Regions from separate parts of the Rhizobium sp. A37_96 genome, predicted to be linked through region 1. Evidence: predicted binding sites of a transcription regulator. Region 1 holds the regulator's gene; the other holds the start of a gene.
The links. The regulator LexA, encoded in region 1, represses DNA repair genes until DNA is damaged. The targets are predictions, from matches to a motif close to TGTTCNNNNTGTGTTCNG.

Region 1 (15,481 bases):
TTGACGCGCTGCAGCAGGCGAACGGAATGGAAATAGCGCGCGCCGGGACGAACCGTCAGATAATTGCCCGGTACGGTTTCCATGTTGTGGTTGAAGACATCTGGCTTGGCGGCGACCACACGCTCGAGCGCACCCGGCTTCTTCAGGAAGTCAGGCGTCAGGATCTCGATCGTGGTCGTCGGCGAAGCGGCGCGGATCGCCCAGATCACCTTCTCGAAGTGCTCGGCGCCACCGTCTGCCAGGTCGTCGCGGTCGACCGAGGTGATGACGACGTGGCTGAGGCCCATCTCCTTGACGGCCTTGGCGACGTTTTCCGGCTCTGCCATGTCGAGCGCGTTCGGCTTGCCGGTCGCGACGTTGCAGAAGGCGCAGGCACGCGTGCAGATCTCACCCATGATCATGAAGGTGGCGTGCTTCTTGTCCCAACATTCGCCGATATTCGGGCAGCCGGCTTCCTCGCAGACCGTGACGAGCTTGTGCTCCTTCACGATCGAGCGTGTTTCGGCATAGCCCTTCGACGTCGGCGCCTTCACGCGAATCCAGTCCGGCTTGCGCAGGACTTCCGTGTCCGGCTTGTGCGCCTTCTCCGGATGCCTGACGCGCTTTGCATCGGGGGTGATCCTGTCGAGTATCGTGACCATGAAACGTCTACTTTCCGCCGCCTAGATGCGGCCCTTCATCGCCGCGCGAATTTGGCGAGGAATATCAGAATGCATGCACCGATGAAACCGGTGATGAAAAAGCCAAGCCGGCCGCCGGGCACGCCGACATGCAGGGCCACCATCAGCGCCGCAGCCACGACCGAGCCGGCAATACCGAGGATGATGTTGAGAATGACCCCATAGCGTGCATCCATCAACTTGCCTGCGAGCCAACCCGCAAGACCGCCGATGATGATCAGACCCAGCCAACCTACGCTTTCCATCAATCCCTCGTTCCAGGCGTACTACCAAGGTGCTCTAGAGCTTTTCCGCTTTTCCTCGAATCGCAAAAACGCTCTATCCTTTTGTTTTTACGCAATTCCGGACGGAAAACCGCTATGCAATTTTCCTGGAATTGCTCTAGGCGATCAATCTCGCCAACAGCACCACAACGATCGCGCCGACGGTGGCATGGATGATTTCCACCACCAGCGCATTTTCTATACCGAGCGATATCCCGAACCAATGGAAGAGGAAACCGCCCACGAAAGCTCCGATCACGCCGCTCACCAGGCAACTGATGAGCCCACCGCCGCCAACAACCAGGCTCGCGAGAAAACCCGCGACCAGCCCGATAAGAAGAAAGACGACCCAACCTTCCGTAGTGATAGACATGTTGATTTCCTTTCCTGTTTTCCACCCCTCGGATAAAGGGCGGGGCAGGAAATTATCAAGCGTTCAGCACCCGGCCGTAGGCGTCCAGCACGGCTTCCTTCATCGTTTCCGAAACGGTCGGATGCGGGAAGATCGTGTGCATCAGCTCTTCTTCCGTCGTCTCCAGGTTCATGGCGACAACGAAGCCCTGGATAAGTTCCGTCACCTCGGCGCCGACCATGTGCGCACCGAGCAGCTCGCCGGTCTTCTTGTCGAAGATGACCTTGCAGAGGCCCTGGTCTTCGCCAAGCGCGATCGCCTTGCCGTTGAAGGCGAAGGAGAAGCGGCCGACGCGGATGTCGCGGCCGAGTTCCTTGGCCTTGGCTTCGGTCAGGCCGACGGAGGCAACCTGCGGCTGGCAATAGGTGCAGCCCGGAACCTTGCTCTTGTCGGTCGGATGGACATTCGGCAGGCCGGCGATCTTCTCGATGCAGACGACGCCTTCGTGCTCGGCCTTGTGCGCCAGCATCGGCGGGCCGGCGACGTCGCCGATCGCGTAGATGCCCGGCACGTTGGTCTTGCCGTAGCCATCGATGACGACGCAGCCGCGGTCAGTCTTTACGCCAAGCGCCTCGAGACCGAGATTCTCGATGTTGCCCTGTACGCCGACGGCGGAAATCATGCGATCGGCGACGATCTGCTGCACCTTGCCGTCTTCGGTTTCGACATGGGCGGTGATGCTGTTGGCAGCCTTGTCAACCTTCGTGACCTTGGCCTTGGTGAAGATCTTCAGGCCGCGCTTTTCGAGCTGCTTGCGGGCGATGCCGGAAATTTCGGCATCCTCGACCGGCATGATCGTCGGCATGACCTCGACGACGGTGACGTCGACACCCATCGAGCGATAGAAGCTCGCGAACTCGATGCCGATGGCGCCGGAGCCCATGACGAGCAGCGACTTCGGCAGGAAGTCCGGCTTCAGCGCTTCGAAATAGGTCCAGATCAGCTTGCCGTCCGGCTCGATGCCGGGCAGAGCGCGCGGACGAGCACCCGTGGCGATGATAATGTGCTTGGCAGTGTAAGTGCCCTCGCCCTTGACGTTCTTCGGCACCGGATGCTGCGGCTCGACGACCGGCTTGGTCGACTTGCTGACGACGATCTCGCCTGGCTGAGCGCCGGTCGCAGCCTTGGTGATCTTGGCTTCACCCCAGATGACATCGACCTTGTTCTTCTTCATGAGGAAGCCGACGCCGGTATTGAGGCGGGCAGACACGCCGCGCGAACGGGCGACGACTGCCTTCACATCGGGGCTTACCTTGCCTTCGAGAACAAGGCCGTAATCCTTCAGATGGTTGGAATGATCGAGAATTTCGGCCGAACGGAGCAGCGCCTTTGTCGGTATGCAGCCCCAGTTGAGGCAGATGCCGCCCAGATGCTCGCGCTCGACGATCGCGGTCTTCAGGCCCAGCTGGCCGGCGCGCACGGCAGCGACGTAACCGCCGGGACCGGATCCGATGATGATGACGTCGTAATTCTCAGCCATGTGTTTCCTGCCTTATTGGTGGCGGCGGATCAGAGCCGGCGCCTTGAATTTATCAGAGACCGAGCATCATCCGCACGATCGGCTCTAGGCCGCGACCGAGCGCCCGGGTGTTTTCCGCATCGAGATGCACGCCATCGAGCGGTGTGGTGACGGCAACGGAATTCGCATCGAAGAAGCCGCAGCCCAACTCATCGGCCAGATCGCTGTAGAGCGTCGGCAGCTTGGCCGATTCCTTGACGGCGCCGAGGAAGCTCGCGGCGAACGCGGGATTGGCGGTCTCAGAGATCGCCGGCGGGGCGACGATGAGGATGTCGGGCACCTCGTAGTCGAATCCCCAGGCGTGATTGCGCACGAGCTGGATCAGCCGGCTGAGACCTTGCAGAGCGGCAAAGGCCGAGCCGGCGACGACCGGCTTCATGTCGTTGGTGCCCAGCATGATGACGACGAGATCGAGCGGGTTGTGGGTCTGCAGGATCGTCGGCAAAATCCGCGCGCCGTTGCGATCGCAATCGGCGAGATGATCGTCGAAGGCGGTGGTGCGGCCGTTCAATCCTTCCGGAATGACGTGGACCTGATTGCCGAGCGCATTTTGCAGCACGCTCGGCCACCGGTCTTCATAGGCATGACGGCCGATCGTCTCGGCGCTATAACCCCATGTCAGCGAGTCGCCATAACACAGAACGGTCTTGGTCATTCATGCCTCCGTGTCGTGACCAGAGCGTGATGCCGAAAAGTGTAAGCGGTTTTCGGGCGACATCACGCTCTCCCTAGTTAATTCCGGAACGGATTCAGATTTTAGGTCTATTCGACCTAAAATCATCCGGCTCCAGGCTCAGACGAGCATCCCCATCGGGTTTTCGATGTAGCCCTTGAAGGCGGCCAGGAGTTCGGCACCGAGCGCCCCATCGACGGCACGATGATCGGTCGACAGCGTGACGGTCATCACGGTGGCAATCGCCATTTCGCCCTTCTTGACGATGACGCGCTGTTCGCCCGCGCCGACGGCCAGAATGGTCGCATGCGGCGGGTTGACGACGGCGGCGAAGTTCTTGACGCCCATCATGCCCATGTTCGACACGGCAGTCGTACCGCCCTGATACTCCTCAGGCTTCAGCTTGCGCTCCTTGGCGCGCTTGCCGTAGTCCTTCATCTCGTTGGAGATGGTCGAGAGCGTCTTCTGCTCGGCGCTGCGGATGATCGGCGTGATCAGGCCGCCAGGAATGGAGACGGCAACACCGACATCGGCATGCTTGTGCTTGACCATGTTGCTGTCGGTCCAGGAGACGTTGGCATCCGGAACATCACGCAGTGCCAGCGCCAGGGCCTTGATGACCATGTCGTTGACCGAGAGCTTGTAGGCCGGCACGCCGTCCTTCGACTTCGGAGCGGAATCGTTGAGCTGCGTGCGCAGTGCCAGCAGCGCGTCGAGTTCGCAATCGACCGAGACGTAGAAGTGCGGGATCGTCTGCTTGGATTCCTGCAGGCGCTTGGCGATGGTCTTGCGCATGCCGTCATGCGGAACGAGCTCGTAGGAACCCTGCTCGAACAGCTTGAGGACGGCGTCGTCGGACATGCCCTTCGGCGCGGCGGCGGGAGCAGCGGCCGGCTGTGCAGCCGATGCTGCTGCGGGAGCAGCCTTGGCCGTGCCGCCGGAAACCGCAGCCTCGATGTCCTTCTTGACCACGCGGCCATGCGGGCCGGTGCCGGAGACGGCAGTCACGTCGATGCCGGCTTCCTTGGCAAGGCGGCGTGCGAGCGGCGAAGCGAAGGTGCGATGACCATCATTTGCTGCCGGAGCCGATGCAGCCGGCGCCGGGGCTGGTGCGGCAGGAGCCGAAACGCTTGCCGGAGCAGGCGCTGCAGCAGGGGCCGCCGCCGGAGCCGCTTCCGCCTTTGGAGCTTCCTTCGCAGCCGGAGCAGCGCCGCCGCCAGCGCTGGAAGCAGCAGCGGCAACATCTTCGCCATCGGCAGCGAGCACCGCGATCAAGGCATTGACCTTGACGCCTTCGGTGCCGGCCGGAATGACGATCTTGGCAACGGTGCCTTCATCGACGGCCTCGACTTCCATCGTTGCCTTGTCAGTCTCGATCTCAGCGATCACATCGCCGGACTTGATCTTGTCGCCTTCCTTGACCAGCCACTTGGCGAGGTTGCCCTCTTCCATGGTCGGCGAGAGGGCAGGCATAGTGATGTTGATAGGCATCGATGAGCCCTCCCCTTATTTGTAGCAAACGGCCTTCACCGCATCGACCACTTCGGCGACGCTTGGAAGCGCCAGCTTTTCGAGGTTGGCGGCGTATGGCATCGGTACGTCCTTGCCGGCAATCGTCAGGATCGGCGCATCGAGATAGTCGAAGGCCTGCTGCATGACGCGCGTGGCGATTTCCGTGCCGACAGAGGACTGCGGATAGCCTTCCTCGACGGTCACCAGACGGCCGGTCTTCTTGACGGATTCGATCACCGCCGGAAGATCCATCGGGCGGATGGTGCGCAGGTCGATAAGTTCGACATCGATGCCCTGGGCTTCGAGCTCGGCGACCGCCTTGGTGGCATAGGTCATGCCGATGCCGAAGGAGACGACCGTAACGTCCTTGCCCGGACGATGGATGCGGGCCTTGCCGATCGGCACCGTGAAATTATCGAGCTTCGGCACGTCGAAGTGCTGGCCGTAGAGAATTTCGTTCTCGAGGAAGATGACCGGGTTCGGATCGCGGATAGCCGACTTCAGCAGGCCCTTGGCGTCGGCTGCCGTGTAAGGCATGACGACCTTGAGGCCGGGGATCTGGCTGTACCAGGCGGCATAGTCCTGGCTGTGCTGAGCGCCGACGCGGGCAGCAGCACCGTTCGGACCGCGGAAGACGATCGGAGCACCCATCTGGCCGCCGGACATATAGAGCGTCTTGGCGGCGGAGTTGATGATCTGGTCGATCGCCTGCATGGCGAAGTTGAAGGTCATGAATTCGACGATCGGGCGAAGACCGGCCATGGCGGCGCCGACGCCGATACCGGCAAAACCATGCTCGGTGATCGGGGTATCGACGACGCGGCGGGCGCCGAATTCCTGCAGCAGGCCCTGGGTCACCTTGTAGGCGCCCTGATATTCGGCCACTTCCTCACCCATGACGAAGACGTCCGGGTTGGCGCGCATTTCCTCGGCCATGGCGTCGCGCAGCGCTTCACGCACCGTCATCGACACCATTTCCGTACCGGCCGGAATTTCCGGATCGGCGGGAGCCGCAACCTTCGGCTGGGCCGGAACCGGCGCGGCCGCGGGTGCCGGAGCGGCGGCAGGGGCCTCGGCCTTTGCCGGCTCGGCAGCGGGCGCTGCCTTGGCGGACGAAATGGCGTCGGCCGATTCGCCGTCCTGCAGCAGGATGGCGATCTTGGCGTTGACCTTTACGCCTTCAGTACCGGCCTCGACCAGCAGCTTGCCGATGACGCCTTCGTCGACGGCTTCCACTTCCATGGTGGCCTTGTCGGTTTCGATTTCGGCAATGACATCACCGGAAACGACCTTGTCGCCTTCCTTCTTGAGCCATTTCGAAAGTGTACCCTCTTCCATGGTCGGAGAAAGGGCGGGCATGAGAATGTCGATGGGCATTGATCGTCCCTCCCCGATTTAGAGCAGAATGTCGGTGTAGAGCTCGGATGCATCCGGCTCCGGATCGTTCTGGGCGAAATCGGCGCTGTCGGCGACGATGTCGCGGACATCCTTGTCGATATCCTTCAGATCGTCCTCGGTCGCCCAGCCCTTTTCGAGAAGGCGAACACGAACCTGCTCGATCGGGTCATGCTCGGAGCGCATCTTCTGCACTTCGTCCTTGGAACGGTACTTGGCCGGGTCGGACATGGAGTGACCGCGATAACGGTAGGTCAGCATTTCCAGGATGATCGGGCCCTTGCCGGAACGGCAGTGCGCAACGGCTTCATCGGCCGCGGCCTTGACGGCGCGAACGTCCATGCCATCCACCTGGATGCCGGGAATGCCGAAAGAAGCGCCGCGCTTGGAGAAATCGGCCTGCGCGGTGGCGCGCGCGGTCGAGGTGCCCATGGCATAGCGGTTGTTCTCGATCACGAAGATGACCGGCAGCTTCCACAGCTGCGCCATGTTGAAGCTTTCGTAGACCTGGCCCTGGTTGGCAGCGCCGTCGCCGAAATAGGCGACACTGACATTGTCATTGCCGCGATACCAGTTGGCAAAGCCGAGACCGGTGCCGAGAGAGACCTGCGCGCCGACGATGCCATGGCCGCCGTAGAAATTCTTTTCCTTGGAGAACATGTGCATGGAGCCGCCCTTCCCTCGGGAATAGCCGCCCTGGCGTCCGGTCAGCTCGGCCATGACGCCGCGCGCGCTCATGCCGGTTGCCAGCATGTGTCCGTGGTCGCGATAGCCGGTGATGATCTGATCGCCGTCCTTCAGCGCCAGCTGCATGCCGACGACGACAGCTTCCTGGCCGATGTAGAGATGACAGAAGCCGCCGATGAAGCCCATGCCGTAAAGCTGGCCGGCCTTTTCTTCGAAGCGGCGGATGAGAAGCATCTCACGATAAGCCTTCAGCTCCGCATCACGATCGAAATCTGCGATCGGACCGCCATTGGTTTCCTTGGCAGGCCTTGATGCTGTCTTACGGCTGGAAACGGTCGCGTTTTTTCGCGGCGCCATTCAACCCTCCCTATGTGAGTAGCCTCGTTTTACGATGAGACCTAACATAGGCAAGATTGTTCGCCACAGCAATGCTATAATTGCATGGCTCATATTCTTTGCAAGCTACTGAAATAACTTAAGAAAAATCGATTAACCAAAATTCGGTTAATTGTGACTATTTGTTGAATATGACGATTTCGTTCGCCTTGGAATAGGTCAGCTGATAGCGCGCATATTGGTCGAGCATATCCTTGTCCAAAGAACCATCGCTCAGCAAAGCGACCTCCTTTTCAAGGTGCTCGCGCTTTGCCACGAGATCGGCCAGCTCCTTGCTACGGTCGATGCGGCGCTGTTCGAAAACCTCGGTCGCCTTCAGGCCGTAGTCGCCATGAATGCAATGATAGCCGAAGTAACTCACAAAAGCGATGGTAATGGCGGGAAGAACGAGACGGCCGAACCTTCTCTTCTTATGATACTTTGTCCACATACTCGCTCGAAACGCCCTGGCTTAGGCAACCTCGCCCCAAAGCCAATGTCGCTTCGAAGAAGATCGCGTCAAATCAAACACCTAGGACCAACTTAACCGGCAGAGATTAACCGTCCGTTGACTCTAACTGCGCGGCCCAACAAAAAACCGCGCCCTGAGGCGCGGTTCGATTTCAGCGACGAATATGTCCGCAGATCCAATGGGATCCCACGGATCAGGCATCAGGCGCGCAGGATGGAGCGGCCGGCATATTTTGCCTGCGGGCCAAGCGCTTCCTCGATGCGGATGAGCTGGTTGTACTTGGCAAGACGGTCGGAGCGCGACAGCGAGCCGGTCTTGATCTGGCCGCAGTTGGTGGCAACGGCGAGATCGGCGATCGTGGAATCTTCCGTTTCGCCCGAGCGGTGCGACATGACGGCCGTGTAGTTCGCCTTGTGCGCGGTTTCCACCGCATCCAGCGTTTCCGTCAGCGAGCCGATCTGGTTGACCTTGACGAGGATCGAGTTGGCAACGCCCATGCGGATACCGTCGCGCAGACGAGCGGAGTTGGTGACGAACAAGTCGTCGCCGACAAGCTGGGTCTTCTTGCCGATCAGATCGGTCAGTATCTTCCAGCCTTCCCAATCGTCTTCGGCCATGCCGTCCTCGATCGAAACGATCGGGTACTTGGCGGCGAGTTCGGCGAGGTATTCAGCCATTGCGCCGGATTCGAGCGTGCGGCCTTCGCCTTCCAGCACGTACTTACCGTCCTTGAAGAATTCGGTGGAAGCGCAATCAAGGCCGAGAGCGATTTCTTCGCCCGGCTTGTAGCCAGCCTTTTCGATCGACTTCATGATGAAGTCGAGAGCGGCCGGGGCGCTGGAGAGGCCTGGTGCAAAGCCACCCTCGTCGCCGACGTTGGTGTTGTGGCCCTGCGAAGCCAGTTCCTTCTTGAGGACGTGGAAGACTTCAGAACCCATGCGGACGGCTTCGCGGATCGAATCTGCGCCGATCGGCAGGATCATGAATTCCTGGAAGTCGATCGGGTTGTCGGCATGGGCGCCGCCGTTGATGATGTTCATCATCGGGACCGGCAGGAGGCGGGCATGAGCGCCGCCGACATAGCGGTAGAGCGGCAGGTTGGCGCTCTGGGCAGCGGCCTTGGCGACGGCAAGCGAGACGCCGAGGATGGCGTTGGCACCGAGGCGCGACTTGTTCGGCGTGCCGTCCAGCTCGATCATGATGTTGTCGAGCTGGATCTGGTTTTCGGCGTCCATGCCGCCGATCGCATCGAAGATTTCCGAGTTGACGGCTTCGACAGCCTTCTCGACGCCCTTGCCATGGTAGCGCTTGCCGCCATCGCGAAGCTCGACGGCTTCATGCGCGCCGGTCGACGCGCCCGACGGAACCGCCGCGCGGCCCATGCTGCCGTCTTCGAGGTAGACATCGACTTCGACAGTCGGATTGCCACGGCTGTCGAGAATCTCGCGGGCGATAATGTCGGTGATTGCGGTCATGATAGCTTCCTGCTCGCTGGTTTATAAATCGATTTAAATCGTCTTAATCGAAGGCGTGGAAATTACAATGGCGATCCACGCCCCCGAGGTAGGGCACTCCAGCAGGCCGCGTAGCGCAAATTCATGTCAGCCTGTTGAATGCCTGATATTTATCAGCCCTTGGCGATAGCGTCGAAGGCCAGAAGCTTCTCCAGAAGGCGCGGCATGTCCTTCAGATAGACCATGTTCGGGCCATCCGACGGCGCATTGTCGGGGTCTTCGTGGGTCTCGACAAAAACACCGGCAACGCCAACGGCGACGGCAGCGCGCGCCAGCGTCTCGACGAATCGGCGATCGCCACCGGAGGAACCGCCCTGTCCGCCCGGCTGCTGCACGGAATGCGTCGCATCGAAAATGACCGGCGCGCCCATGGCCGCCATGATCGGCAGCGAACGCATGTCGGAGACCAGGGTGTTGTAGCCGAAGGAGGCGCCGCGCTCGCACAGGAGAATGTTCGGATTGCCGCTGTCATTGAGCTTGGCAAGGACGTTCTTCATGTCCCAGGGCGCAAGGAACTGCCCCTTCTTGACGTTGACGACGCGGCCGGTCTTGGCGGCGGCGACCAGCAGGTCGGTCTGGCGCGACAGGAAGGCCGGGATCTGCAGGATATCGACCGTCTTGGAAACGATGGCGCACTGCTCTTCGGTATGAATGTCGGTCAAAACCGGAAAGCCGTATTCCTTCTTGAGGTCGGCAAAGACTTCCAGCGCCGTTTCCAGGCCGATGCCACGCTTGCCGGACAGCGACGTGCGGTTGGCCTTGTCGAAGGAGGATTTGTACACAAGGCCGATGCCGAGCTTGCCGCAAAGCTCCTTCAGGACGCCGGCGATCATGAAAGCGTGGTCGCGGCTTTCCATCTGGCAGGGGCCGGCGATCAGCGACAGCTTGGCGGTGTTGGAAAAGAGGACCTTGGAGGCACCCTCGCCGACGGTCACTTCGGAATTCGTGCTCATGCTATCTCCTCGAAGGCGAACAGTGCGCCCTGCCCGGGCGCCAGCCTCGCCAATAGACGATTGTTCTTACGCGTGTAGGTGACGCCGTTAGCAGCGAAATGCGACGATGTCACGGAAAGATCGCGCGTTTTGAAAAGGATTGCGCGCGCCCTGAGCCCAGGATCGCTAGCGCGAACAGGCAAATCGTAGAATGCTTCCATTCCTTCCGGCGTCAGGATCTCGAGCTCGGCATTGGCGGTTTCGATCGTCAAGCCGAAGGAATGCTCCGAAATTCGCGGGCCGCCGACGACCTCCTCGAAAAAGGCGCGATACGCCTCCGGTTTCGATGCGGAAAGCGCCACCCGCGCGATGCCGCTCACACCGTTTTCATGACGCTCGAGCACGCTGCGGTCCGCCGGCAACGGATTGATGCGCTGGCAGCAGAAAGCCAGAAAATCCGGCGCGCGCAGATCGGCCGCGAAGGCGAGGCGAAAGCCGGCCGTCGTTTCGGTTCCGTCCGGCATCTTCATGGGCCGGGAGAAATCCAGCATCCGCCCGGCGGAGATCGCGCCCGCCTTGAAGCGCGCGTCATCCGCAACGGCATCGTCCGTGCCGAAGACCATGGCGGAAAAGCCATCTTCGCCGACTCGGAAACGATAGGCCTGATCGCGCGCAACGAAGACATTCCCGTCGGCGACGCTCGTCTCGCACTGCTCCTGCGACGCCACGCCCAAAGGTTCGAGATAGGTCTTGTCGGCCAGGAAGACGCAGGCATTCTCCGTGCCGAAAGGATGGCGTGCGTCCGGAGCGACCGTAAAACCGAGCTTGCCGAGACGTTCGCGCGCCAGAGCGATGTTGACGGTCGGCAGCACGAGATGATCCAGCGGATGCGGCAACGGCGCCATGCTTTCTCCTTTTCCCTACGGGAGCAGATTTGCGCCCATCCATCATCGAATTCAAGATGGAAGCAAGAGACCGGGAGATAGGGCGACACCGATGGAACGCAATCTCGCAAACGTGATTGCTGATTCTATTCTGTAGCTGGCTTACCCGGCGTAATATCCCGTTCGTCGACGCGGGAGACACCTTGGTCAAGCGAAAGTGTCCTAAACGGCGCAAATTCAAAATTATCAATATTTATCAATACATTAAAACTGAAACAATCCATTGGCGCTTTCAGTCGGTTCATTCGACAGTGGTAATTATTTAATCGTCCGAACAAGGCTTTACCGAAATTTAAGTACTTGCGGAACACATATGGAACATATAGTGTCCGTTCTGGATTTGTTTCACGACTTTTTCTTGATTCTGGGGTTCCAAGACGATGTTGACGCGCAAGCAGCAGGAACTGCTTCTCTTCATTCACGAACGCATGAAGGAATCCGGCGTTCCGCCATCTTTCGACGAGATGAAGGATGCGCTGGATCTGGCATCCAAGTCCGGTATTCACCGTCTGATTACGGCACTGGAGGAGCGAGGCTTCATCCGCCGGCTGCCGAATCGGGCGAGAGCGCTGGAGGTGATAAAGCTGCCGGAGGCCTATAATCCGAGCCTGCAGCCGCGACGCGGCTTCTCGCCCAGTATCATCGAAGGCAGCCTCGGCAAGCCTCAGCCGGTCGCACCGCCCGCCCCGGCAAAGATCGCCAATGACGATCACAACGGTTCGGCATCGGTTCCAGTCATGGGGCGCATCGCCGCCGGTGTTCCGATTTCCGCCATCCAGAACAATACCCATGATATTACCGTTCCCGCCGATATGCTCGGCTCAGGCGAGCACTACGCGCTTGAAGTCAGGGGGGATTCGATGATCGACGCCGGTATTTTCGACGGCGACACCGTCATCATTCGCAATTCGACGACAGCCAGCCCCGGCGACATCGTGGTTGCTCTCGTCGACGACGAGGAAGCGACGCTGAAGCGCTTCCGCCGCAAGGGTGCGTCCATCGCACTGGAAGCCGCCAACCCGGCCTATGAAACCCGCATTTTCGGGCCGGACCGCGTCAAGGTGCAAGGTAAGCTCGTCGGCCTCATTCGGCGCTATCACTGAGCGGTGACGCCGGCTGGATCGGCGCGCCGAATTTGTCGGTGCGCCAATCGTAGGTTCGATGCCGCGTCCATGGTCGTTGCGGGTTCTCGAACGCCACGGAAACGACGGGTTTGTCGCCTGTGAATGCCATTTCGATGGATCCGGTTTGCCGCAATGTCGCGCCGGTTATCAGCATCGCCCCGGAGCGGCAATGATCCAGCCGCAAGCGGATCGGTGTCACGACGATGTTTGCCGTATCGCAAGCCGGCGGCAAATAGGCCGCGTTTTCTATGGTGACGAGCATGGCGCCGTCTTCGAGCATCGCCACGCACCATGCGCCTTTCTGGCAGGCGAAGCTTCCCTGCATCGTCTGGTCAAGCGCGTCTTCCATTGCCTTGCGGACCGCGTTCTGCTCCTCGGTGCTTAATCGCCGATGACGATCGGTCTTGCTGATTTGTGGAAGCCGGCTGTCGCGAGGAAGGATGGTGGGCGGCTGATGTTCGGTTGCAACCAGTGCCTTTTGCCATTGTTCGAAGATGAAGGCCTGCGGCCGTTCGCGATTGGTCGCCAGTATGTCATCCTGTCGCAGAGCGACCAGAACCCCATCCTCCGAGATCGTCAGATCCGGCTTCGGCACGCCGGGACCGAATGCCGCCGCGCCAACGGATAAGAGCGACAATAGTAGGCCCAGGTGGCGAAGCCGGGTTCGCAACATGCTCATGATCAGGAAGCCGGCAATGAATGTCGGCATCAGCCATGCAGGCTGGCGGCCGAAGGTGATGTCACCTCCCCAGCCGGCCACGGTTTTGGCGATCGCTATGACGAGCTCCAGTCCCTCCCCGGTGACCTTCCAGAAGGGACCATCAAGACCGAGAGGCATGAGCAGCATCGCCGCCATACCAAACGGCATGACGACGAAGGAGACGACCGGCATGGCCGCGAGGTTGGCGGCAAGACCATATGTCGCCAACCGGTGAAAATGCTCGATCGAGAATATGGCTGTCGATGCGCCGCCGATGAATGACGTCGACAACACGCCGCCGAAGAAGCGGGAGACGAACAACAGCGGGCTTAACAGGCGGATGCGGGAGAAGATGGTTTCGCGATGCCGCCGCCGCTTCCATAGCGAATAGCCCGATACCAGCGCCAGCGTTGCGGCGTAGGACATCTGAAAGCTCGGGCCGAGCACCTGAGACGGCGAGAGTATGAGAATGACGATCGCGGATAGCGCCACGTTGCGAAGGCTGATCGACGGTCGATCGAGCAGTACGGCAACCAGCATGATCGCCATCATGATGAATGCGCGCTCGGCGGATACGCCGAAACCGGAAACGAGGTAATAGGCCGTCACTGTCACAAGCGCACCGAGGGCCGCAAACTTCTTTGTCGGCCAGGCCTGTACGACGCCGGGAAACAGGCTGAACAAATAGCGCAGGCCGACATAGAAGATCCCGGCCGACAGCGCCATGTTCAGACCGGAAATGGCGACGATATGGGTGAGGCCGGCAATTCTCAACGCCTCGGTCGTATCCTTCGAGATCGCACGTCTCTCATCGGTGACAAGTGCGGCGGCAAAAGCACCCGTATCGCCTGGCAAGGTCGCCCTGATCCTGTCGCCTATGCTATTGCGCAGCCCCGCAAGCCAGATATCAGCGGCGTCGAGCATCGACTCCCGCACTTTGTCATCAAGTGGCGACAGCAATTTCGGTGCGCCATAGGCAAAGCCGTTTGCGCCGATACCGTTGAAATAGGAGCTGAAGGCGAAATCGTTGAGGCCGGGCAAGGCGGGCCCGGCCGGAGGCGTCAGGCGCGCCCTGCCCTGGATTCGGTCTCCGAGTTCGAACGGCTCCGCCTGTTTGCGTACGAAGATCGTGACCCTTTCCGGTGAGCGGCGAATGGTGGGTTTTTCCGTCGCCTCGACGCGGACGACATAGCGCCAGCGGCCATCGTCATAGGATTCACGTCGCTCGACCTGGCCGGTAACGGTCGTCGTCACGGCCGAGTCGAGCATTGTGGTGGAAGCCCGCCAGCATTCCCATTGCGCCAAAGCCATGCCCAGGCAAATGAGCGTTGCCGCAAAGAGCAGATGGCGAAGCAGCCTGCCGCTTTCCCGTCCGAATACTAAGCCGCCGGCAAAGACGAGAAAGCCCGCGGCGACTGCTTGCGGCGGCGGATCGCTGCCAGCCTTGAACCAGAAGATCGCCCCGAGGCCCATATAGATCGGAGCGAACAGTATGGCACGCCCATACGCGGCCTCTTCTTCGACCAGGCTGAGGACGCCGAGTCGACTGCGGTTCAGGATCAAAAGCAGGCGCGATGTCAGCGGTACCCGATCCTGCGTCCGCTCCCGATGTCGCGCTTTGGTACGCAAGACGATCGTGGCAATAGCGGGGCGAGGCTGCGGAGGTGCAGCAACATCCCGGCCCTCCTGCTGCTCCGATGCCTCTAAATTAGGCACTCACTGCCGCCCCCGCGCAAAACTACAGCTTTCGCGCGATTTTTGCCGTCACCGCACAGTGATTTCAACCGAAATCGGCATGAGCACGGCTAAATTGGGCCGGTTTCCTGGCGCACCATGTTTAGCGACACTGATGCAGTGCCCAAAAGTTGATACTGCAATGCACAATTCGGCATTAGGATAACTTGGCATTAGGCTCTGGATCATATAGCTAGTCGGTAGTCGCTTAACCTTTTGGCGCTTTTTATGGCGTCAATCCCGCCAAATCTTGGAGGATCAGCATGACGGAACAAAGCGCGAAACTAACTTGGGGTGAAAAGACGGTGGACCTGCCGGTGAAGACCGGAACCATCGGCCCAAGTGTCATTGATATTGGTGCCCTTTATAAGAACACCTCCACTTTCACTTACGATCCTGGCTTCACCTCGACCGCGTCCTGTGAGTCCAGCATCACTTATATTGATGGCGACGAAGGCGTTCTGCTGCATCGCGGCTATCCGATCGATCAGCTGGCCGAACACGGCGATTTCCTCGAAGTATGCTACCTCCTTCTCTACGGCGAA
Region 2 (15,481 bases), on a different contig from region 1:
CCGTCGCCTCTTCGGAGGCTTCGATCAGCGCGCGGAACAGGTCGATATCATAGTTGTCGTGCTTGCCCTGCAGAACGGCGGCGACGCGCTCGAGACCCATGCCGGTATCGATCGACGGACGCGGCAGATCGACACGCTCCTGCTTGGTGATCTGCTCGAACTGCATGAAGACGAGATTCCAGATCTCGATGAAGCGGTCGCCATCTTCTTCCGGAGAACCGGGAGGGCCACCCCAGATATGATCGCCGTGGTCGTAGAAGATTTCAGAACAGGGGCCGCAGGGACCGGTATCGCCCATCGCCCAGAAATTGTCGCTCGTGGCGATACGGATGATCTTGTCGTCCGAAAGGCCGGCGATCTTCTTCCACAGGTTAAAGGCGTCGTCGTCGGTATGGTAGACCGTGACCAGCAGACGCTTGGCGTCGAGCCCGAATTCCTTGGTAATCAGGTTCCAGGCAAGCTCGATGGCGCGCTCCTTGAAATAATCGCCAAAGGAGAAATTGCCGAGCATTTCGAAGAAGGTGTGATGGCGGGCGGTATAGCCGACATTGTCGAGGTCGTTGTGCTTGCCGCCGGCGCGAACGCATTTCTGCGCCGTCGAGGCCGTCTTGTAGGGACGCTGCTCAAGGCCGGTGAAAACGTTCTTGAACTGCACCATGCCGGCATTGGTGAACATCAATGTCGGATCGTTGCGCGGTACGAGCGGGCTCGACGGCACGATCTCGTGGCCGTTTTTCTTAAAATAGTCGAGAAAGGTCGACCGGATTTCATTCACACCGCTCATATGGGGCCCTTCAGTACTGCGCTCGGCAACTTGCATCAAAGTCAGTGGCTTTTATCGTTCGCTCCGGGCGCTGTCCAGCCGCACGAACAAAACCGGCCGCACATCCCTTGGACAATACGGCCGGTTTCGGTTTTTTAGTCTAGTCTCAAGCCAGGAATTGCTCCCCGGAAATCATTATTCGCCGGACGCGTCGCCATCATCGGCGTCGGGACCGCCATTCTGCAGGAAGCGATCGGCGATGAGGCCGGCATTCTGGCGCAGCGACAATTCGATCTCGCGGGAGAGATCCGGATTGTCGCGCAGGAAGATCTTCGCATTCTCGCGACCCTGGCCGAGACGCTGGCTGTTATAGGAGAACCAGGCGCCGGACTTTTCGACGATACCGGCCTTGACGCCGAGATCGACCAGCTCGCCCGTCTTGGAAACGCCTTCGCCATACATGATGTCGAACTCGACCTGCTTGAAGGGCGGCGCCATCTTGTTCTTGACGACCTTGACGCGGGTCTGGTTGCCGATCACCTCTTCGCGCTCCTTGACCGCGCCGATACGGCGGATGTCGAGGCGAACCGAGGCATAGAATTTCAGCGCATTGCCGCCCGTCGTCGTTTCCGGCGAGCCGAACATCACGCCGATCTTCATACGAATCTGGTTGATGAAGATCACCATGGTCTTGGACTTCGAGATCGAAGCCGTGAGCTTGCGCAGCGCCTGACTCATCAAACGGGCCTGCAGGCCCGGCAGGCTGTCACCCATCTCACCTTCGATTTCGGCGCGCGGCGTCAATGCCGCGACGGAATCGACCACGAGAACGTCGACGGCGCCGGAGCGCACCAGCGTGTCGGTGATTTCAAGCGCCTGCTCGCCGGTATCCGGCTGCGAGATCAGAAGGTTCTGCAGGTCGACGCCGAGCTTGCGGGCATAGACCGGATCGAGCGCATGTTCCGCATCGACGAAGGCGCAGATGCCACCCTTCTTCTGGGCCTCAGCAATGGTCTGCAGCGCCAGCGTCGTCTTGCCGGAGCTTTCCGGCCCATAGATTTCGATGATGCGTCCCTTCGGCAAGCCGCCAATGCCGAGGGCGATATCGAGGCTCAGAGAGCCGGTGGAAACCGTTTCGATTTCGACCACATTCTCGTTAGAGCCGAGCTTCATGATCGAGCCCTTGCCGAACGACCGCTCAATTTGAGAGAGTGCCGCTTCAAGTGCCTTGCTTTTATCCACCGATTTGTCCTCTACAAGCCGCAAAGAATTCTGAGACATTCGATCCACCTTTAGGTTATTGAAGCCGCTCTAGCAATGTCGCCGCCGATGAGAATTCTGTACTCTATTTGTTCTTTTATCGCAAGGGCACAACAAGCAATTGAAAGAAAAAGGTAAAATGAATTCCGTTCTACTTTTGTTTTCTTCTTTCTTCCCAGACACTTACGGATCCGGGGCGATTAATTCGGACGTGCCGTTGCCCTGCCCGATTCGTCTTTCCGATTGCTGAGGATAACCATATGGCGAAGAAGATTCTCGTTCTCGGCGGCGCCCATATCGACCGGCGCGGCCGCATCTTCGGCGAGACGGCGCCCGGCGCCAGCAATCCCGGCGGATGGTTCGAGGAACCCGGCGGCGGCGGTTTCAACGCAGCCCGCAACCTTGCGCGTCTCGGCTTCGACGTCCGGCTGATCTCGCCGCGCGGCGGCGATCCTTCAGGCGAGATGGTGGCGGAAGCCGCCAGCCATGCCGGCATCGACGATCGGCCCTTCGTCTTCCTCGACCGCAAGACGCCGAGCTATACCGCGATCCTGGAAAATGACGGCAATCTCGTCATCGCGCTTGCCGATATGGAGCTCTACAAGCTGTTCGTTCCGAGGCGGCTGTCGATTCGTTCCGTCCGCGACGCTTTCGACGATACCGACCTCGTTCTCTGCGACGCCAATCTGCCGGCCGAGACTTTGGCCGCGATTGCGGCAAGAGCCGCCGCATGCGGCAAGCCCGTCGCCGCCATTGCGATCTCGCCCGCAAAAGTCGTGCGGCTGAAGCCGAGCCTTGCCGGCATCGACCATATGTTCCTCAATGAGGCCGAAGCCGCCGCGCTGACCGAAAGCCGCCCGGAAGATCCGCGCGAATGGATAAGCGCGTTGCGCGCGCTCGGCCTGCGCAATGGCGTGATCACCCGCGGCAAGCGCGCGCTGATCGCGTTCTCGCGCGATGCCGTCGTCAGCCTGCAGCCGCCCGTCGTCGATAATGTCGCCGATGTCACCGGGGCGGGAGATTCCCTCGCTTCCGGTGTTCTGTCCGCTTTGCTTGCCGGCCACGATCTCGCGGAAGCCGTCCGCCACGGCGCTGCCGCCGCGGCGATCACCGTGCAGTCCCCGTATGCCACGGCAGAAAATCTCTCTCCGGAACTGCTAAAGACAACCTTGGCCCTTGTTCCCAAGGCCGAAATTCTGTCATGAAGCCTGTTCAAAACGCGTATACTGTTTCAGTGAATTGGAAACGACAATGACCCAGCCTATCTCGCCACTGCTTCCGATCTCCTATTCGAAGGAAGTCGCCGCCGCCAAGCTGCGCGGCGCACCGCTCGTCGCCCTGGAATCGACTATCATCACCCACGGCATGCCCTATCCCGGCAATATCGAGATGGCCCGCAGCGTCGAGCAGATCATTCGTCAGGAAGGCGCCGTTCCGGCGACCATCGCCGTCATTCACGGCACCCTGCATATCGGTCTCGAGCCGGAAGAACTGGAAGCATTGGCCAAGACGGAAGGCGCCATGAAGGTCTCGCGCGCCGACATCGCTTTCGCGATCGCCGAGCGCCGCACCGGCGCCACAACCGTTGCCGCCACCATGATCGCCGCGGCCCGCGCCGGCATCAAGGTGTTCGCCACCGGCGGTATCGGCGGCGTGCATCGCGGCGCAGAAGAGAGCTTCGATATTTCGGCCGACCTCGAAGAGCTTTCCCGCACCGGCGTCATCGTCGTGTGCGCCGGCGCCAAGGCGATCCTCGACATTCCGAAGACGCTCGAAGTGCTGGAAACCCGTGGTGTTCCGGTCGTGACCTATGACAGCACCGAGTTCCCGGCCTTCTGGTCGCGCTCTTCCGGCCTCGCAAGTCCGCTGACGCTGAACAGCCCGGCCGCCATCGCCAATTTCCAGACGACGCGCGAACAACTCGGCATCGATGGCGGCATGCTGATCGCCAATCCTGTGTCGGAAGCCGCCGAAATCCCGCGTGAGGAAATGGAAATCTATATCCAGCGCGCCATCGACAGCGCCGAGCGCGACGAAGTCTCCGGCAAGGCCGTGACGCCTTATCTGCTCGGCACCATCTTCGACATCACGGAAGGCCGCAGCCTCAAGACCAACATCGCGCTTGTCGAGAACAACGCACGTCTGGCCGCCGAAATCGCCGTCGCTCTGGCCGAATAATCAGAGCGTCGCACTATCTCATGTTGGAATACGGCCTGGCGTTTCCCTGAAACGTCAGGCCGCTTTCGTTTCTGTTCCGGACAGAAAGGTCTCGTTGCCTTTCCGCGGAATGCTCAATCCAGGGTAAACAGGCCCAAGGCGGATCGCAGCTCCGCAAGCGTCGCCTGCGTCCGCTCCCTTGCCTTTCGCGTACCCTCGCGCACGACGTCCATGACATGGTCCGGCGCGGCGGCATAGCGCGCGCGCCGCTCACGGATTGGCGCGAGCAGCGTTTGCAGCACCTCTTCCAGATGTCTCTTCAGGGTAACGTCGCCGAGGCCGCCGCGACGATAATGCGCCTTCATGTCTTCGACCAATTGCCGGTCCTCGCAGAAGGCATCGAGATAGGTGAAGACGACATTTCCCTCGACTTTTCCGGGATCGCTGACGCGCAAGTGGTCCGGGTCGGTATACATGCGCCGCACCGCGTCGCTGATATCATCAGGCGATGCCGAGAGCGGAATGGTATTGCCCTGGGATTTGCTCATCTTCGCTTTTCCATCGACGCCTGGCAGGCGGCCCACACGCGGCACCATGGCCTCGGCCTCGACCAGAACATTGCGCCCGATCTGCCGGTTGAGACGGCGGACGATCTCATTGGCCTGCTCGATCAATGGTGCCTGATCCTCGCCGACGGGAACGACCGTCGCCTTGAAGGCGGTGATGTCGGCCGCCTGCGCCACCGGATAGCAGAGAAAGCCGGCTGGCACGTCCCGTTCGAAACCGCGCATCTGGATTTCTGTCTTGATCGTCGGATTGCGCTCCAGTCGGCTGACCGTGACGAAATTCAGATAGAGCAGCGTCAATTCCGCCAGCGCCGGCAGGGCGGATTGAACGCAGATCGTCGTCAGCGCCGGATCGATGCCGACAGCGAGATAATCGATGGCGACTTCGAGAACGTTTCGACGAACCTTTTCGGGGTCATGGGCATTGTCCGTCAGCGCCTGCGTATCCGCCAGCAGCAGGAACTGCCGATGGCTTTGCTGAAGCGCGACGCGGCTTTTCAGCGACCCGACATAATGACCGAGATGAAGCGGACCGGTGGTCCGGTCGCCCGTCAGGATGACGGGACGGGTATCGATGGGGGAAAACATTTTGTTGCTCCGCAAAAGGAGCCGCCGCAATCGGGAAGGAAGACGGAAATGGACATGCCTGCCGATCACGGCGGCAGGGTCGATTTCAAGACATGACGACTGCCGCTCCTAGATGGAGCGCCACCACATAAGGGAAATGGGCTTGGCAATGTCGATCATGCGCAGTGGGTAGCACCTTTTTGCTACGATCGGCAACATGCAGGGACGAAAATCGTCCCTTCGCCTATTTCTTGTCCAGCGTCTCGCGCACCACGACGGCAAGCTGCTTTAGCGAGAATGGCTTCGGCAGGAAGCCGAACTGCGCATCCGCCGGCAGATTGCGGGCAAAGGCGTCCTCGGCATAGCCTGAAACGAAGATGAACTTCATATCCGGATATTTCTTGCGCAGTTCCCGCAGCAATGACGGTCCGTCCATTTCAGGCATGACGACATCGGAGACGACGACATCGACCTGGCCGTCGAGTTCGTCCATGATGTCGAGCGCCTCGACGCCGGAGCCGGCCTCGTAGACGGTGTATCCGCGCGTTTCCAGCATGCGCTTTCCGCCGCGGCGCACCGCCTCCTCGTCCTCGACGAGGAGCACGACCGCGGACTTGCCGGTCAGATCGGCCGGCTCTTCCGGCGGAGCCACCGCCGCGACGCTCTGGTCCATGGCAGCGGCACCCCGGCCTTCCGGCGCTTTCGCTTCCGTTACGGCGGGCATTTCGACAATGTGCCGCGGCAGGAAGATGCGGAAGGTCGTTCCTTTGCCCACTTCCGACTCCGGCTGGATATAGCCGCCGGACTGCTTGATGATGCCGTAGACCATTGCAAGGCCGAGGCCGGTGCCCTTGCCCACTTCCTTCGTCGTGAAGAAAGGCTCGAAAATCTTGTCCATGATTTCAGGCGCAATACCCGTGCCGGTATCGCTGACTTCGATGAGAACCATGTCCTCATGCGGCAGATAGGCATAGTTGAAGGCACTGACATCGGCCGCAAGCAGATTGCGGCTGCGCAGCGTCAGGGTGCCGCCGCCGGGCATGGCATCGCGCGCGTTGACGCAAAGATTGATGAGTACCTGCTCGAACTGCGACAGGTCGGTCTTCACCGGCCAGAGATCGCGGCCGTAGTCGACGTCGAGCTTGACGTGCGTGCCCGACAGCAGCCGGTCCACCAGCATGCGCAGATCGCCGATCACATCGGTCAGGTTGAGGATCGTCGGCCGCATCGTCTGCTTGCGCGAGAAGGCGAGCAACTGCCGCACCAGCACCGCCGCGCGATTGGCGTTGCGCTTGATTTCCATAAGATCGGCGAAGCTGGCATCGGAGGGCCTGGCCTGCAGCAGCAGATGGTCCGAAGACAGAAGGATCGCGGTCAGCACATTGTTGAAGTCGTGCGCGATACCGCCTGCGAGCGTGCCGACGGCATTGAGCTTCTGCGTCTGCGCCATCTGTGTCTCAAGCGCCTTCTGCTCGGTCACTTCGACGGCATAAACGATGGCAGCCTCCTCCGGCGCCTCGTCGGTCTGGTCGATGACGGCGTTGACATAGAAGCGGAAATGCCGCGTGTCGTCCTTCGGATTGCGGGAGTCGATCGGCGGAATATCGCCCTGCCGATCCTTTGCTGCAACCAGCGCCTGCTGCAGCCGCGACCGGTCGCTGTCATTGACGATGGTCTCTAGCGCAGCTCCACGCTCGATATCATCACGCGAAACCAGATCCGCGAAGAGCTTCAGGAACGGCGCGTTCGTCCGCAGGATGCGGCCGTTGCCATCGACGGAAGCGATCGCCATGGGCGTATTGTTGAAGAAGCGGCTGAAACGCATCGCGGCCGCGGAAGCGGATTGCTCGGTGCCTGCACCGCTCTGCCGGGTCAGGACGATGGTGCGGCTCTCGCCGGGAGCACCGTCGCGCATCGACGTGACGCTGTGAACGATCTGCACCGGCAGGCTCTGGCCATTGGAGCGGCGCAGATCGAGATCCAGCGTCACCGTCTTCTTCAATCCGGGTTCAGCCTGAACGGACTGGATCAGCGCCAGCCCCTCGCCGGCCACGAGATCGCCGATGGTCATCGAACCCGGCACGAACTTCGTCAGATCGAAGCCCAGCCATTCGGCAAGCGTCGCATTAAGATAGAAGATCTCGCCTTTGCGGCCGGCGGAAAAGAAGCCCGCCGGTGCGTGATCGAGATAATCGATCGCGTTCTGCAGCTCCTTGAAGAAGCGCTCCTGGTCGTCACGCTCGGAGGTGATGTCTGTAACCTGCCAGATATGCAGAATTTTGCTGCTGCCCTGTTCCGGCGGCAGCACACGCGCCTTCAGCCGATACCAATGCGCCCCGTTGCTGTTTCCGTCCGCAGGTCCGAGCGAGTTCAGCAGGCGGAACTCCTCGGATCCCTCCTTGCCGTCACGCAGACCGTTGGCAAGACGATAAAGAGCCTCATTGGATTCACGATTGCGCGACAGCAGCATTTCCAGCGACTGCACCTCCGTCGCCTTCGTGGCGCCGGTCAGCCGTCCATAGGCCGTGTTGGCGTAGACGATGCGCCCCTTTTCATCGGTGATCAGCGTCCCGTCCGGGTGGCTGTTGAGAAACGAGCGCGCCAGGCTGTCGGACTGCGGCTGCGGCATCACCTCGACGAAACCGATGATCGAGGAAACCAGGAAGAAGATGCCGACCATGGCAAGAATGCCGAGGCCGCCGAGCACCGCCTCATTGTCGAGCTGGCTCTTGAAGACGACGAAGGCCGCGGCCGCGGCCATGAGAACGAGCGCAAGCAAAATGATGCGCAGCGCAGTTCCCGAACGAACTCCGCGATCCACCAGCGGCACGCTATACTCGTCGGACGGACGCTGCTTCGTCATAAACCCCTCGTACCAGCCGTTCTCCTTGCGACATGTCATACACGTTAGGGATCGCGGGAGTCGGACCTTTCGAATCTTCTTTATCAATTTGCGTCATCGGCAAAAAGCTTTGCCGGGCCAGAAAGGCTTGAATTCACAGGCAATAGCGCACAACGGACTGCAATCTCTTCTTGTCTCCGGCCCAATCCTGTTCATATGATCGCCGCATATGAGAGGCAAGGTCAAAGCAACTACTCGCCCTGGTTGCAAACAGACCGCGACATCGGGACAATTACGGAGTATCTCGACATGTTGGACGACATCGCCGGAGCCTATGGCAGCCGTTTCTTTCTCGCAGCCGGTGGGGTTGGCATTGCCCTTCTCGTCCTGATCGGCATCCTGTGGATCCTGCGCAGCCGGGCGCCCTCTCCCTTCGTGCGTGGCGGCAAGAACCGCCAGCCCCGGCTGCAGGTGCTGGACGCCGCCGCCGTCGATGCCCGCCGCCGCCTCGTGCTCGTCCGGCGCGACGGGATCGAACATCTGATCATGATCGGCGGCCCCACCGATATCGTGATCGAGTCCGGTATTTCCGACGCCACGCGAGCAGGCGCCGCCGCAACGCCCGTCGAGATTCCCGTCGCATATGAAAATCCGCAGCAACTCCAGAAAAAGACACCCGAGCTTGATACTCCTCCGGTCGCGCTTCCACAGCGTCGGCAATCCACGGAGGACAAGATCGAAGCCTATTTGCGCACCGAGCCGACCGTTGCACCCGCGCCTGCGCCAGAACCGACACCGGCACCACGCATGGCCGAACGCCCGCAGCCGGCTGCAGTCAAACCGCAGCAGCCGGCTCCTCAACCCGCTCCTGCAATCAGCGAAGCCGAAGCCGCCGATATATTGGACGCCGCCCGCCAGGTCGTCCTGCCGCAGCAGCAGCCTGCTCCCGCCCGGCCAGAGCCTGTCGAGCCCGCAGTTTCCATCCCGCCCCAGCGTGCTGCGGAACCCGGCAATGATTTTCAGCGCGTGCTGGAAGCAGAAATGTCGAAGAATCTGACCGCCGAACGGATCATTCCCAATGTGACGCCGCCTAAGCAGGTGCAGCAACAGCCGAGTGCGGCACCAGCACCAGCACCATCGCAAACTCCAGGCCCGGCAAAGCGTGTCGAACCCGAGCTCACGCCGATGACCGGGGCGGACAGCGCCCTCCAGCAGGAAGTCGCTCGCATCTTCGGCGAAATGAGCGTCAGCCGCGACAAGTAGTACCGGTCGTCAAACACCGGGAATCAAAAAGGCACGAACAGCTATTCCTGTCGTGCCTTTTATTTTTGCAAGCCCTGCCGAGACCGGCAGTTCGCTTATTCGTCGCGATAAACTTTTTCGCGGCGCTCGTGGCGTTCCTGTGCCTCGATCGACAATGTCGCGATCGGACGAGCGTCCAGACGCTTCAGGCCGATCGGTTCACCCGTCTCTTCACAGTAGCCGTAAGTACCGTCATCGATACGCTGCAATGCGGCATCGATTTTCGAGATAAGCTTACGTTGGCGGTCACGAGCCCGAAGCTCGATGGCTCTGTCTGTTTCCGAAGAAGCCCGGTCGGCAAGATCGGGATGGTTTGCGCTTTCTTCTGCCAGATGATCCAGTGTTTCGCGCGCTTCTCTCAGGATATCATTTTTCCAGGCCACCAGCTTCGACCGGAAATAGGCCCGCTGGTTCGTATTCATGAACTCCTCGTCTTCCGAGGGCACATAATTGCTAAGATCGATCTTCTCACTCAACGCGATTCTCCTGAAGAACATCTCATATGGCTGGGCTGTATATCCCAACCGATAGGACCGATTCAAGCCAAATAGATGCTGTCAACTGATTTTTAAATTTGTCATAAAATTCGGCTAAGGGTCTATTTTTTCATCATTTCTTCGCCGCGATCAAATTTGCCGTGTCTGTAACCTTCGCGTGAGGCCGGCTCATTGCGCCCCTCGGACGGGTCGCGCGGCAGTTGACGGCATATGTGAACAGACGCTACGTCATTAAGGAAATCCAACTCCGGAATTTCGCCATGACCAGCATTTCGCCGCCGCCTTTCAGGATCTATCTCCTGCGTCACGCCGAGGCCCAGCAGGCTGCGCCCGGCCAGAGGGATTTCGACCGCTCCCTGAGCGACAACGGCTATGCGGCTGCGGAAATCGTCGCGGACGAAGCCGCCGACAAAGGCTACAAGCCGGACCTCGTCATTTCGTCCACGGCGCTGCGCTGCCGCCAGACCGCGGAGGCCATGCGCCGCGCCGTGACGCCCTCGACGGAATTCCGCTTTGTCGATGCCATCTATAACGGCACGCTGGACATTTACCTGTCGCTCATTGCCGGCCAGACCGATCAGGACTCGGTCATGCTCGTCGGGCACAATCCGATCATCGAGCTGACGCTCGCCTCCCTGATCGGGCGCGATGCATTGGCCGACACTCTCCCACGCGGATTTCCGACGGCCGGGCTCGCCGTTATCGACTCGTCGCCATCGGGCTGGGTTCTGACCGACTTCGTCACCGAGTAGGAACGTCCAGCAATAAGAAACGAAGAGCGCCTGCCCGATTGCAGGCGTAAACCCGCTCATCTTTTCGGAGCAAGTTTCGATCCCTATATTCACGGTCACGCTGTCACCCAGGGATCCCGCCTTGCCCCCAAGCCTGACCTCTTTTACCGACGACGCCCTGATCGCCTTTGACAATCTCGCCGATCGCGCAGCCGGCCTCGTCAATCCGACAATTCGTCTGGGCGTCACCGGCCTATCGCGTTCGGGCAAGACCGTGTTCATCTCCTCCCTGGTGCATAACCTCCTGAACGGCGGGCGTCTGCCGCTGTTCGAGCCGGTGCAATCCGGTCGCGTTTCCGCCGTTCGCCTCGAACCCCAGCCCGACGACGCCGTGCCGCGCTTTCAATACGAGGACCACATTCGCGCACTCGTCAAAGACCGCATCTGGCCGGATTCGACGCGGGCCATCTCCGAGCTGCGCATCACGCTCGACTATCAAAGCGCCAGCGGCTGGAACCGCCTGTTTTCGCTGGGGCGTCTGTCTATCGATATCGTCGATTATCCGGGCGAATGGCTGCTGGACCTGCCGCTGCTCGCCAAGGATTTCCGCACCTTCAGCGCGGAAACACTGGCACTGGCGAACACCGGCATTCGCGCCGAGCTATCGAGTCACTGGCTGGTGATGACGGATGCGACAGACGTCTCCGCGCCTGCGGACGAAATGAAAGCCCGCGACCTCGCCACCGCCTTTGCCGATTATCTGAAGGCCTGCAAATCCGACGAACGCTCGCTCTCGACGCTGCCGCCCGGCCGCTTCCTCCTGCCGGGCGACCTCGACGGCTCGCCTGCACTCACCTTCACGCCGCTGAAGCTGCCGGCAGAAGGCAGCGCGCCCAAAGGTTCGCTATGGGCCATGATGGAGCGCCGCTACGAGGCGTATAAGGCCGTCGTCGTCAAACCGTTCTTTCGCGAGCATTTCGCCCGCCTGGACCGGCAGATCGTTCTCGTCGATGCCTTGCAGGCCATCAATCGCGGCCCGGAAGCCGTGCAGGATCTCGAGCGGGCGCTGACCGACGTGCTGGCCTGCTTTCGCCCCGGCACCAACTCTCTCCTTTCCTCGCTGCTCGGCCGCCGCATCGATCGCGTGCTCGTTGCCGCGACCAAGGCCGACCATCTTCATCATGAAAGCCATGACCGGCTGGAGGCACTGACGCGCCGTCTCGTCGAACGCGCCATAGAGCGCATCGGCATGGCGGGCGCCGGCATCGACGTGATGGCCATCGCCTCGGTGCGCGCGACCCGCGAGGCCACCGTGACCCGCGACGGGCAGACGCTGCCCGTCATCGTCGGCACGCCGATGGACAACGAAACCATCGCGGGCGAGACGTTCGACGGCAATCGCAAGACGGCGGTCTTTCCGGGCGACCTCCCGGAAAATCCGCGCTGGCTGTTCGAAGCCCTTGAATCCAATGGGGCAAAAGTCCATCTGCCCGAGGTGAACGTCGTGCGGTTCCGCCCGCCGGAGCTGGACGAAACCGGTGGAGGCATCAAGCTCTCAGTGCCGCACATCCGCCTCGACCGCGCCATGCAGTTCCTGTTCGGAGACCGTCTCGCATGACGAAACCGACCGACAACGACCAGAACGGTAACCGCCGCCCCGCTGCCTTTGCCCTGGAACCCGAGGTCTCCAGAAGAGAGACGGATATCAAGGCGACCCCGCCGGCGGCGCGCAGGCCGCAAAGCTTCGATACCGATATCGTGCTCACGCCCGACGCCGAGGATCCGTTCATCAATCCCGCACTTGGCGCCGATTCCGGCGGGGACGCTATCGCCAAGCCCCGTCGCAGGGGATTCTCCTTCGGCAAGGTGGCGCTCGGCGCGCTGGGAATTCTGGTGTCGCTCGCCTTCGGCCTGTGGACGGATCAGCTCATCCGCGATCTGTTCAGCCGGGCCGATTGGCTCGGCTATACCGCTCTTGCGGTCGTGATCGTCGGCATCCTGGCCGTTCTGGCGATGGTCGTCCGCGAAACGGCCGGGATGATGCGGCTGGCGGCAGTGCAGACCATCAAGGCCGAGGCGGAAGCCGCAGCGGTCGAAACCCGGCCGGCACGCGCCAAAGCGCTGGTCAAGCGCCTCTGCTCGCTGCTCGAAGCCAATCCGGACACGGCAAGAGGCCGCGCAACGCTGAAGGCGGCGGAAGACGACATCATCGATGCGCCGCAGCTGATCGATCTCGCGGAGCGTGAGCTCCTCGGGCCGCTCGACCGCCGCGCCCGCGCACTGATTCTCGGCGCCTCGAAACGAGTCTCGGTCGTGACCGCCATCAGCCCCCGGGCCCTCGTCGATATTCTCTACGTCCTGTACGAGGCGGCGAAACTGATCCGCGCCATGGCGGAGCTCTACGGCGGCCGGCCCGGCACGCTCGGCATGGTGAGGCTGATGCGCGATGTGCTCGCTCACCTGGCCGTCACGGGCTCCATCGCCGTCGGCGACAGCATCGTCCAGCAGCTGATCGGCCACGGCCTGGCATCGAAGCTTTCCGCGCGCCTTGGCGAAGGCGTCGTCAACGGCATGATGACGGCCCGGATCGGAATTGCGGCGATGGATCTCTGCCGGCCGCTTCCCTTCAAGTCGCTCAAGAGACCGGGCATTGCCGATTTCGCCGGCGACCTCACGCCGAACGTCACCGGCCGCAATCCGACGTGATCACCCGCAAAACCAGTGTTTTAGCGTCTCGGAAACCAAGCATTAACCATTCTAGGGCAAAAGTGAGAACCAGTTTTACGGTTCCGCCTCGCTAGGGAATGTCCATGTTTTCGCGTCGATTTCTTCTTGTAAGCAGCCTTGCCGCCGCCGCCATACCGACCGGCGTCTGGGTGCAATCAGCCGACGCGGCGCCCCGCGACAAGGCCTTCTTCCAGTCGATATCCGGCGTATGGAGCGGTCCCGGCGAAATCGTGGCCGGCAAGTACAAGGGCACGAAGTTCACCTGCAACCTCACCGGCAAGCCGTCCGACGGCGGCAATGCGGGCGTCAAGCTCGACGGCACCTGCCGCGTCGGTGTTTTCCAGCAGCCGATGTCTGCGGAAATCACGCAGAGCGGCGGCTCCTATAGCGGAAAGTTCCTGGACGGCGCGGCCGGCAAGGGCCTCGACGTTACCTCGGGCACGGTCAATGACGGCACCGTCGTCCTCGGACTGAACCGACAGAAGCTCAATGGCGCCATGATCGCCCGCCTTGCGGACAGCAAGTCGATGAACGTCACCATCTCGGTGAAGGTCGGCGAACAGATGGTGCCGGTCATCGGCGTCACGCTCAAGCGCGCCGATGTCGACCAGATGGCTGTCGGGTCGATCCAGTAGTCTTCGGACATCATTTCGGGAATAGAAAAAGGCCGGCTATTTCGCCGGCCTTTTCTTTTATATCCATGGTCACGCCGTTCGCCACCAGTCACAGCTTTCATTTGCGATCTCGATGCCCTCGACATCGACGCTCTCCAGCCAGTTGCCGATTGTCCGGCCCTTCACCACAAGATCGGCCGCGAAGTCCGCAAGCGGCATCAGCACGAAACCCCGTTCCGTCATGCGCGGATGCGGGATCGTCAGCAGCGACTCGATTCGTTCCAGATCACCATAGGTCAGGACATCGATATCGATCGTCCGCGGCCCCCAACGCTCGATTCGAACCCGCTTCATCTGCCGCTCTATATCGAGGCAGACGTCCAGCAATGTCTCCGGCGCCAGGGTCGTATCGATGGCGGCGCAGGAATTGTAAAAGAAGGATTGATCCGTCTTTCCCCAGGGCGGCGTGCGGTAAAGCCGCGACACCGAAATCACCTGGCAATCGGCGCGCGCATCGAGTGTCCGCAAGGCAAGCGCCATTGCGTGGACGGGGTTGTCCAGATTGCCACCCAGGCCGAGCGTCGCGCGCACGGCCGCATCTTCAGGCGAAATGCTCAATGCTCACCTGCACGTAATCGAGGACGCCCGGAACCGGGGCATTGGGCTTGCGCACCGTGATCTTGGCGCGGCGGATACTGGGAAAACGTCGGCACAATTCCTTTGCCACATCGAGCGCCAGCGCTTCGATCAGATAGCGCCGCCGCCCGGTCACGATTTCCTCGATGACACTGAATGCGATGCCGTAGTTCACGGTGTCGTCGATCGAGTCGCGCTCCAGCGCGTCGCCCGCGTCCACATCGAGCTCGGCATCGACAAAGAAGCGCTGGCCGAGGAACTCCTCCTCGTCATGCACGCCGTGGCGGGCAAAGAAGGCGCAATTCTGCAAGGTAATGGTATATGTCACAGCGCTCATGGCGTCTCTCCGTTTCGAACAGGCACGAGGGGGTCCGAAAACCGTTCCCTGGCTTCGAGGATCAAGCTTTAAGTCTCGCGCGCGTCCTGAGAATAGCATCCGCAACCGCCAGCGCGTCCCTGTTGATTGCGACATTGTGTACGCGGAATATGGCAGCTCCCTGCAAACGCAGGATCGCATTCGTCGCGGCGGTGCCGACATCCCGATCAGGCGCATCGCGACCCGTTATGGTGCCGATAAAGCGCTTGCGGGATGTGCCCACCAGCAACGGAAGATCGAGGCGAAGCAGCGCATTGAACCTTGCCATCAATTCCAGATTCTCCTCGGCATTCTCCTTGGCGAAGCCAAAGCCGGGATCGAGCACGATGTTCTGCCTGTCGACGCCGGCTGCGGCGGCAATCTCGAGCGAGCGGTTGAGAAAGAAAATCTGGTCGTCGATCACGTCGGGCAGCTTCTGCCGGTCGCGGCCGGTATGCATGATG

Region 2: recA (recombinase RecA) is a predicted target of LexA. The motif match lies at 2,103-2,120, and genes of this name have one in related genera.

Annotation. Positions count from the first base shown of each region.
Region 1 covers NZ_JBNWDS010000013.1:170,127-185,607, forward strand. Annotated here, with positions in the region: gene lipA (lipoyl synthase) at 1-641, opposite strand, end outside; gene ACQZ6J_RS26210 (GlsB/YeaQ/YmgE family stress response membrane protein) at 677-925, opposite strand; gene ACQZ6J_RS26215 (GlsB/YeaQ/YmgE family stress response membrane protein) at 1,062-1,316, opposite strand; gene lpdA (dihydrolipoyl dehydrogenase) at 1,372-2,835, opposite strand; gene ACQZ6J_RS26225 (SGNH/GDSL hydrolase family protein) at 2,888-3,529, opposite strand; gene ACQZ6J_RS26230 (pyruvate dehydrogenase complex dihydrolipoamide acetyltransferase) at 3,668-5,038, opposite strand; gene ACQZ6J_RS26235 (pyruvate dehydrogenase complex E1 component subunit beta) at 5,054-6,436, opposite strand; gene pdhA (pyruvate dehydrogenase (acetyl-transferring) E1 component subunit alpha) at 6,455-7,498, opposite strand; gene ACQZ6J_RS26245 (FtsB family cell division protein) at 7,656-7,967, opposite strand; gene eno (phosphopyruvate hydratase) at 8,189-9,463, opposite strand; gene kdsA (3-deoxy-8-phosphooctulonate synthase) at 9,616-10,455, opposite strand; gene ACQZ6J_RS26260 (VOC family protein) at 10,452-11,339, opposite strand; gene lexA (transcriptional repressor LexA) at 11,759-12,481, shown strand; gene ACQZ6J_RS26270 (ComEC/Rec2 family competence protein) at 12,462-14,675, opposite strand; gene gltA (citrate synthase) at 15,200-15,481, shown strand, end outside.
Region 2 covers NZ_JBNWDS010000001.1:76,707-92,187, forward strand. Annotated here, with positions in the region: gene alaS (alanine--tRNA ligase) at 1-784, opposite strand, end outside; gene recA (recombinase RecA) at 959-2,044, opposite strand; gene ACQZ6J_RS00415 (carbohydrate kinase family protein) at 2,284-3,228, shown strand; gene ACQZ6J_RS00420 (pseudouridine-5'-phosphate glycosidase) at 3,275-4,201, shown strand; gene trpS (tryptophan--tRNA ligase) at 4,315-5,334, opposite strand; gene cckA (cell cycle histidine kinase CckA) at 5,558-8,176, opposite strand; gene ACQZ6J_RS00435 (flagellar biosynthetic protein FliO) at 8,465-9,418, shown strand; gene dksA (RNA polymerase-binding protein DksA) at 9,514-9,933, opposite strand; gene ACQZ6J_RS00445 (SixA phosphatase family protein) at 10,215-10,706, shown strand; gene ACQZ6J_RS00450 (YcjX family protein) at 10,828-12,303, shown strand; gene ACQZ6J_RS00455 (YcjF family protein) at 12,300-13,391, shown strand; gene ACQZ6J_RS00460 (hypothetical protein) at 13,496-14,047, shown strand; gene folK (2-amino-4-hydroxy-6-hydroxymethyldihydropteridine diphosphokinase) at 14,117-14,638, opposite strand; gene folB (dihydroneopterin aldolase) at 14,628-14,999, opposite strand; gene folP (dihydropteroate synthase) at 15,061-15,481, opposite strand, start outside.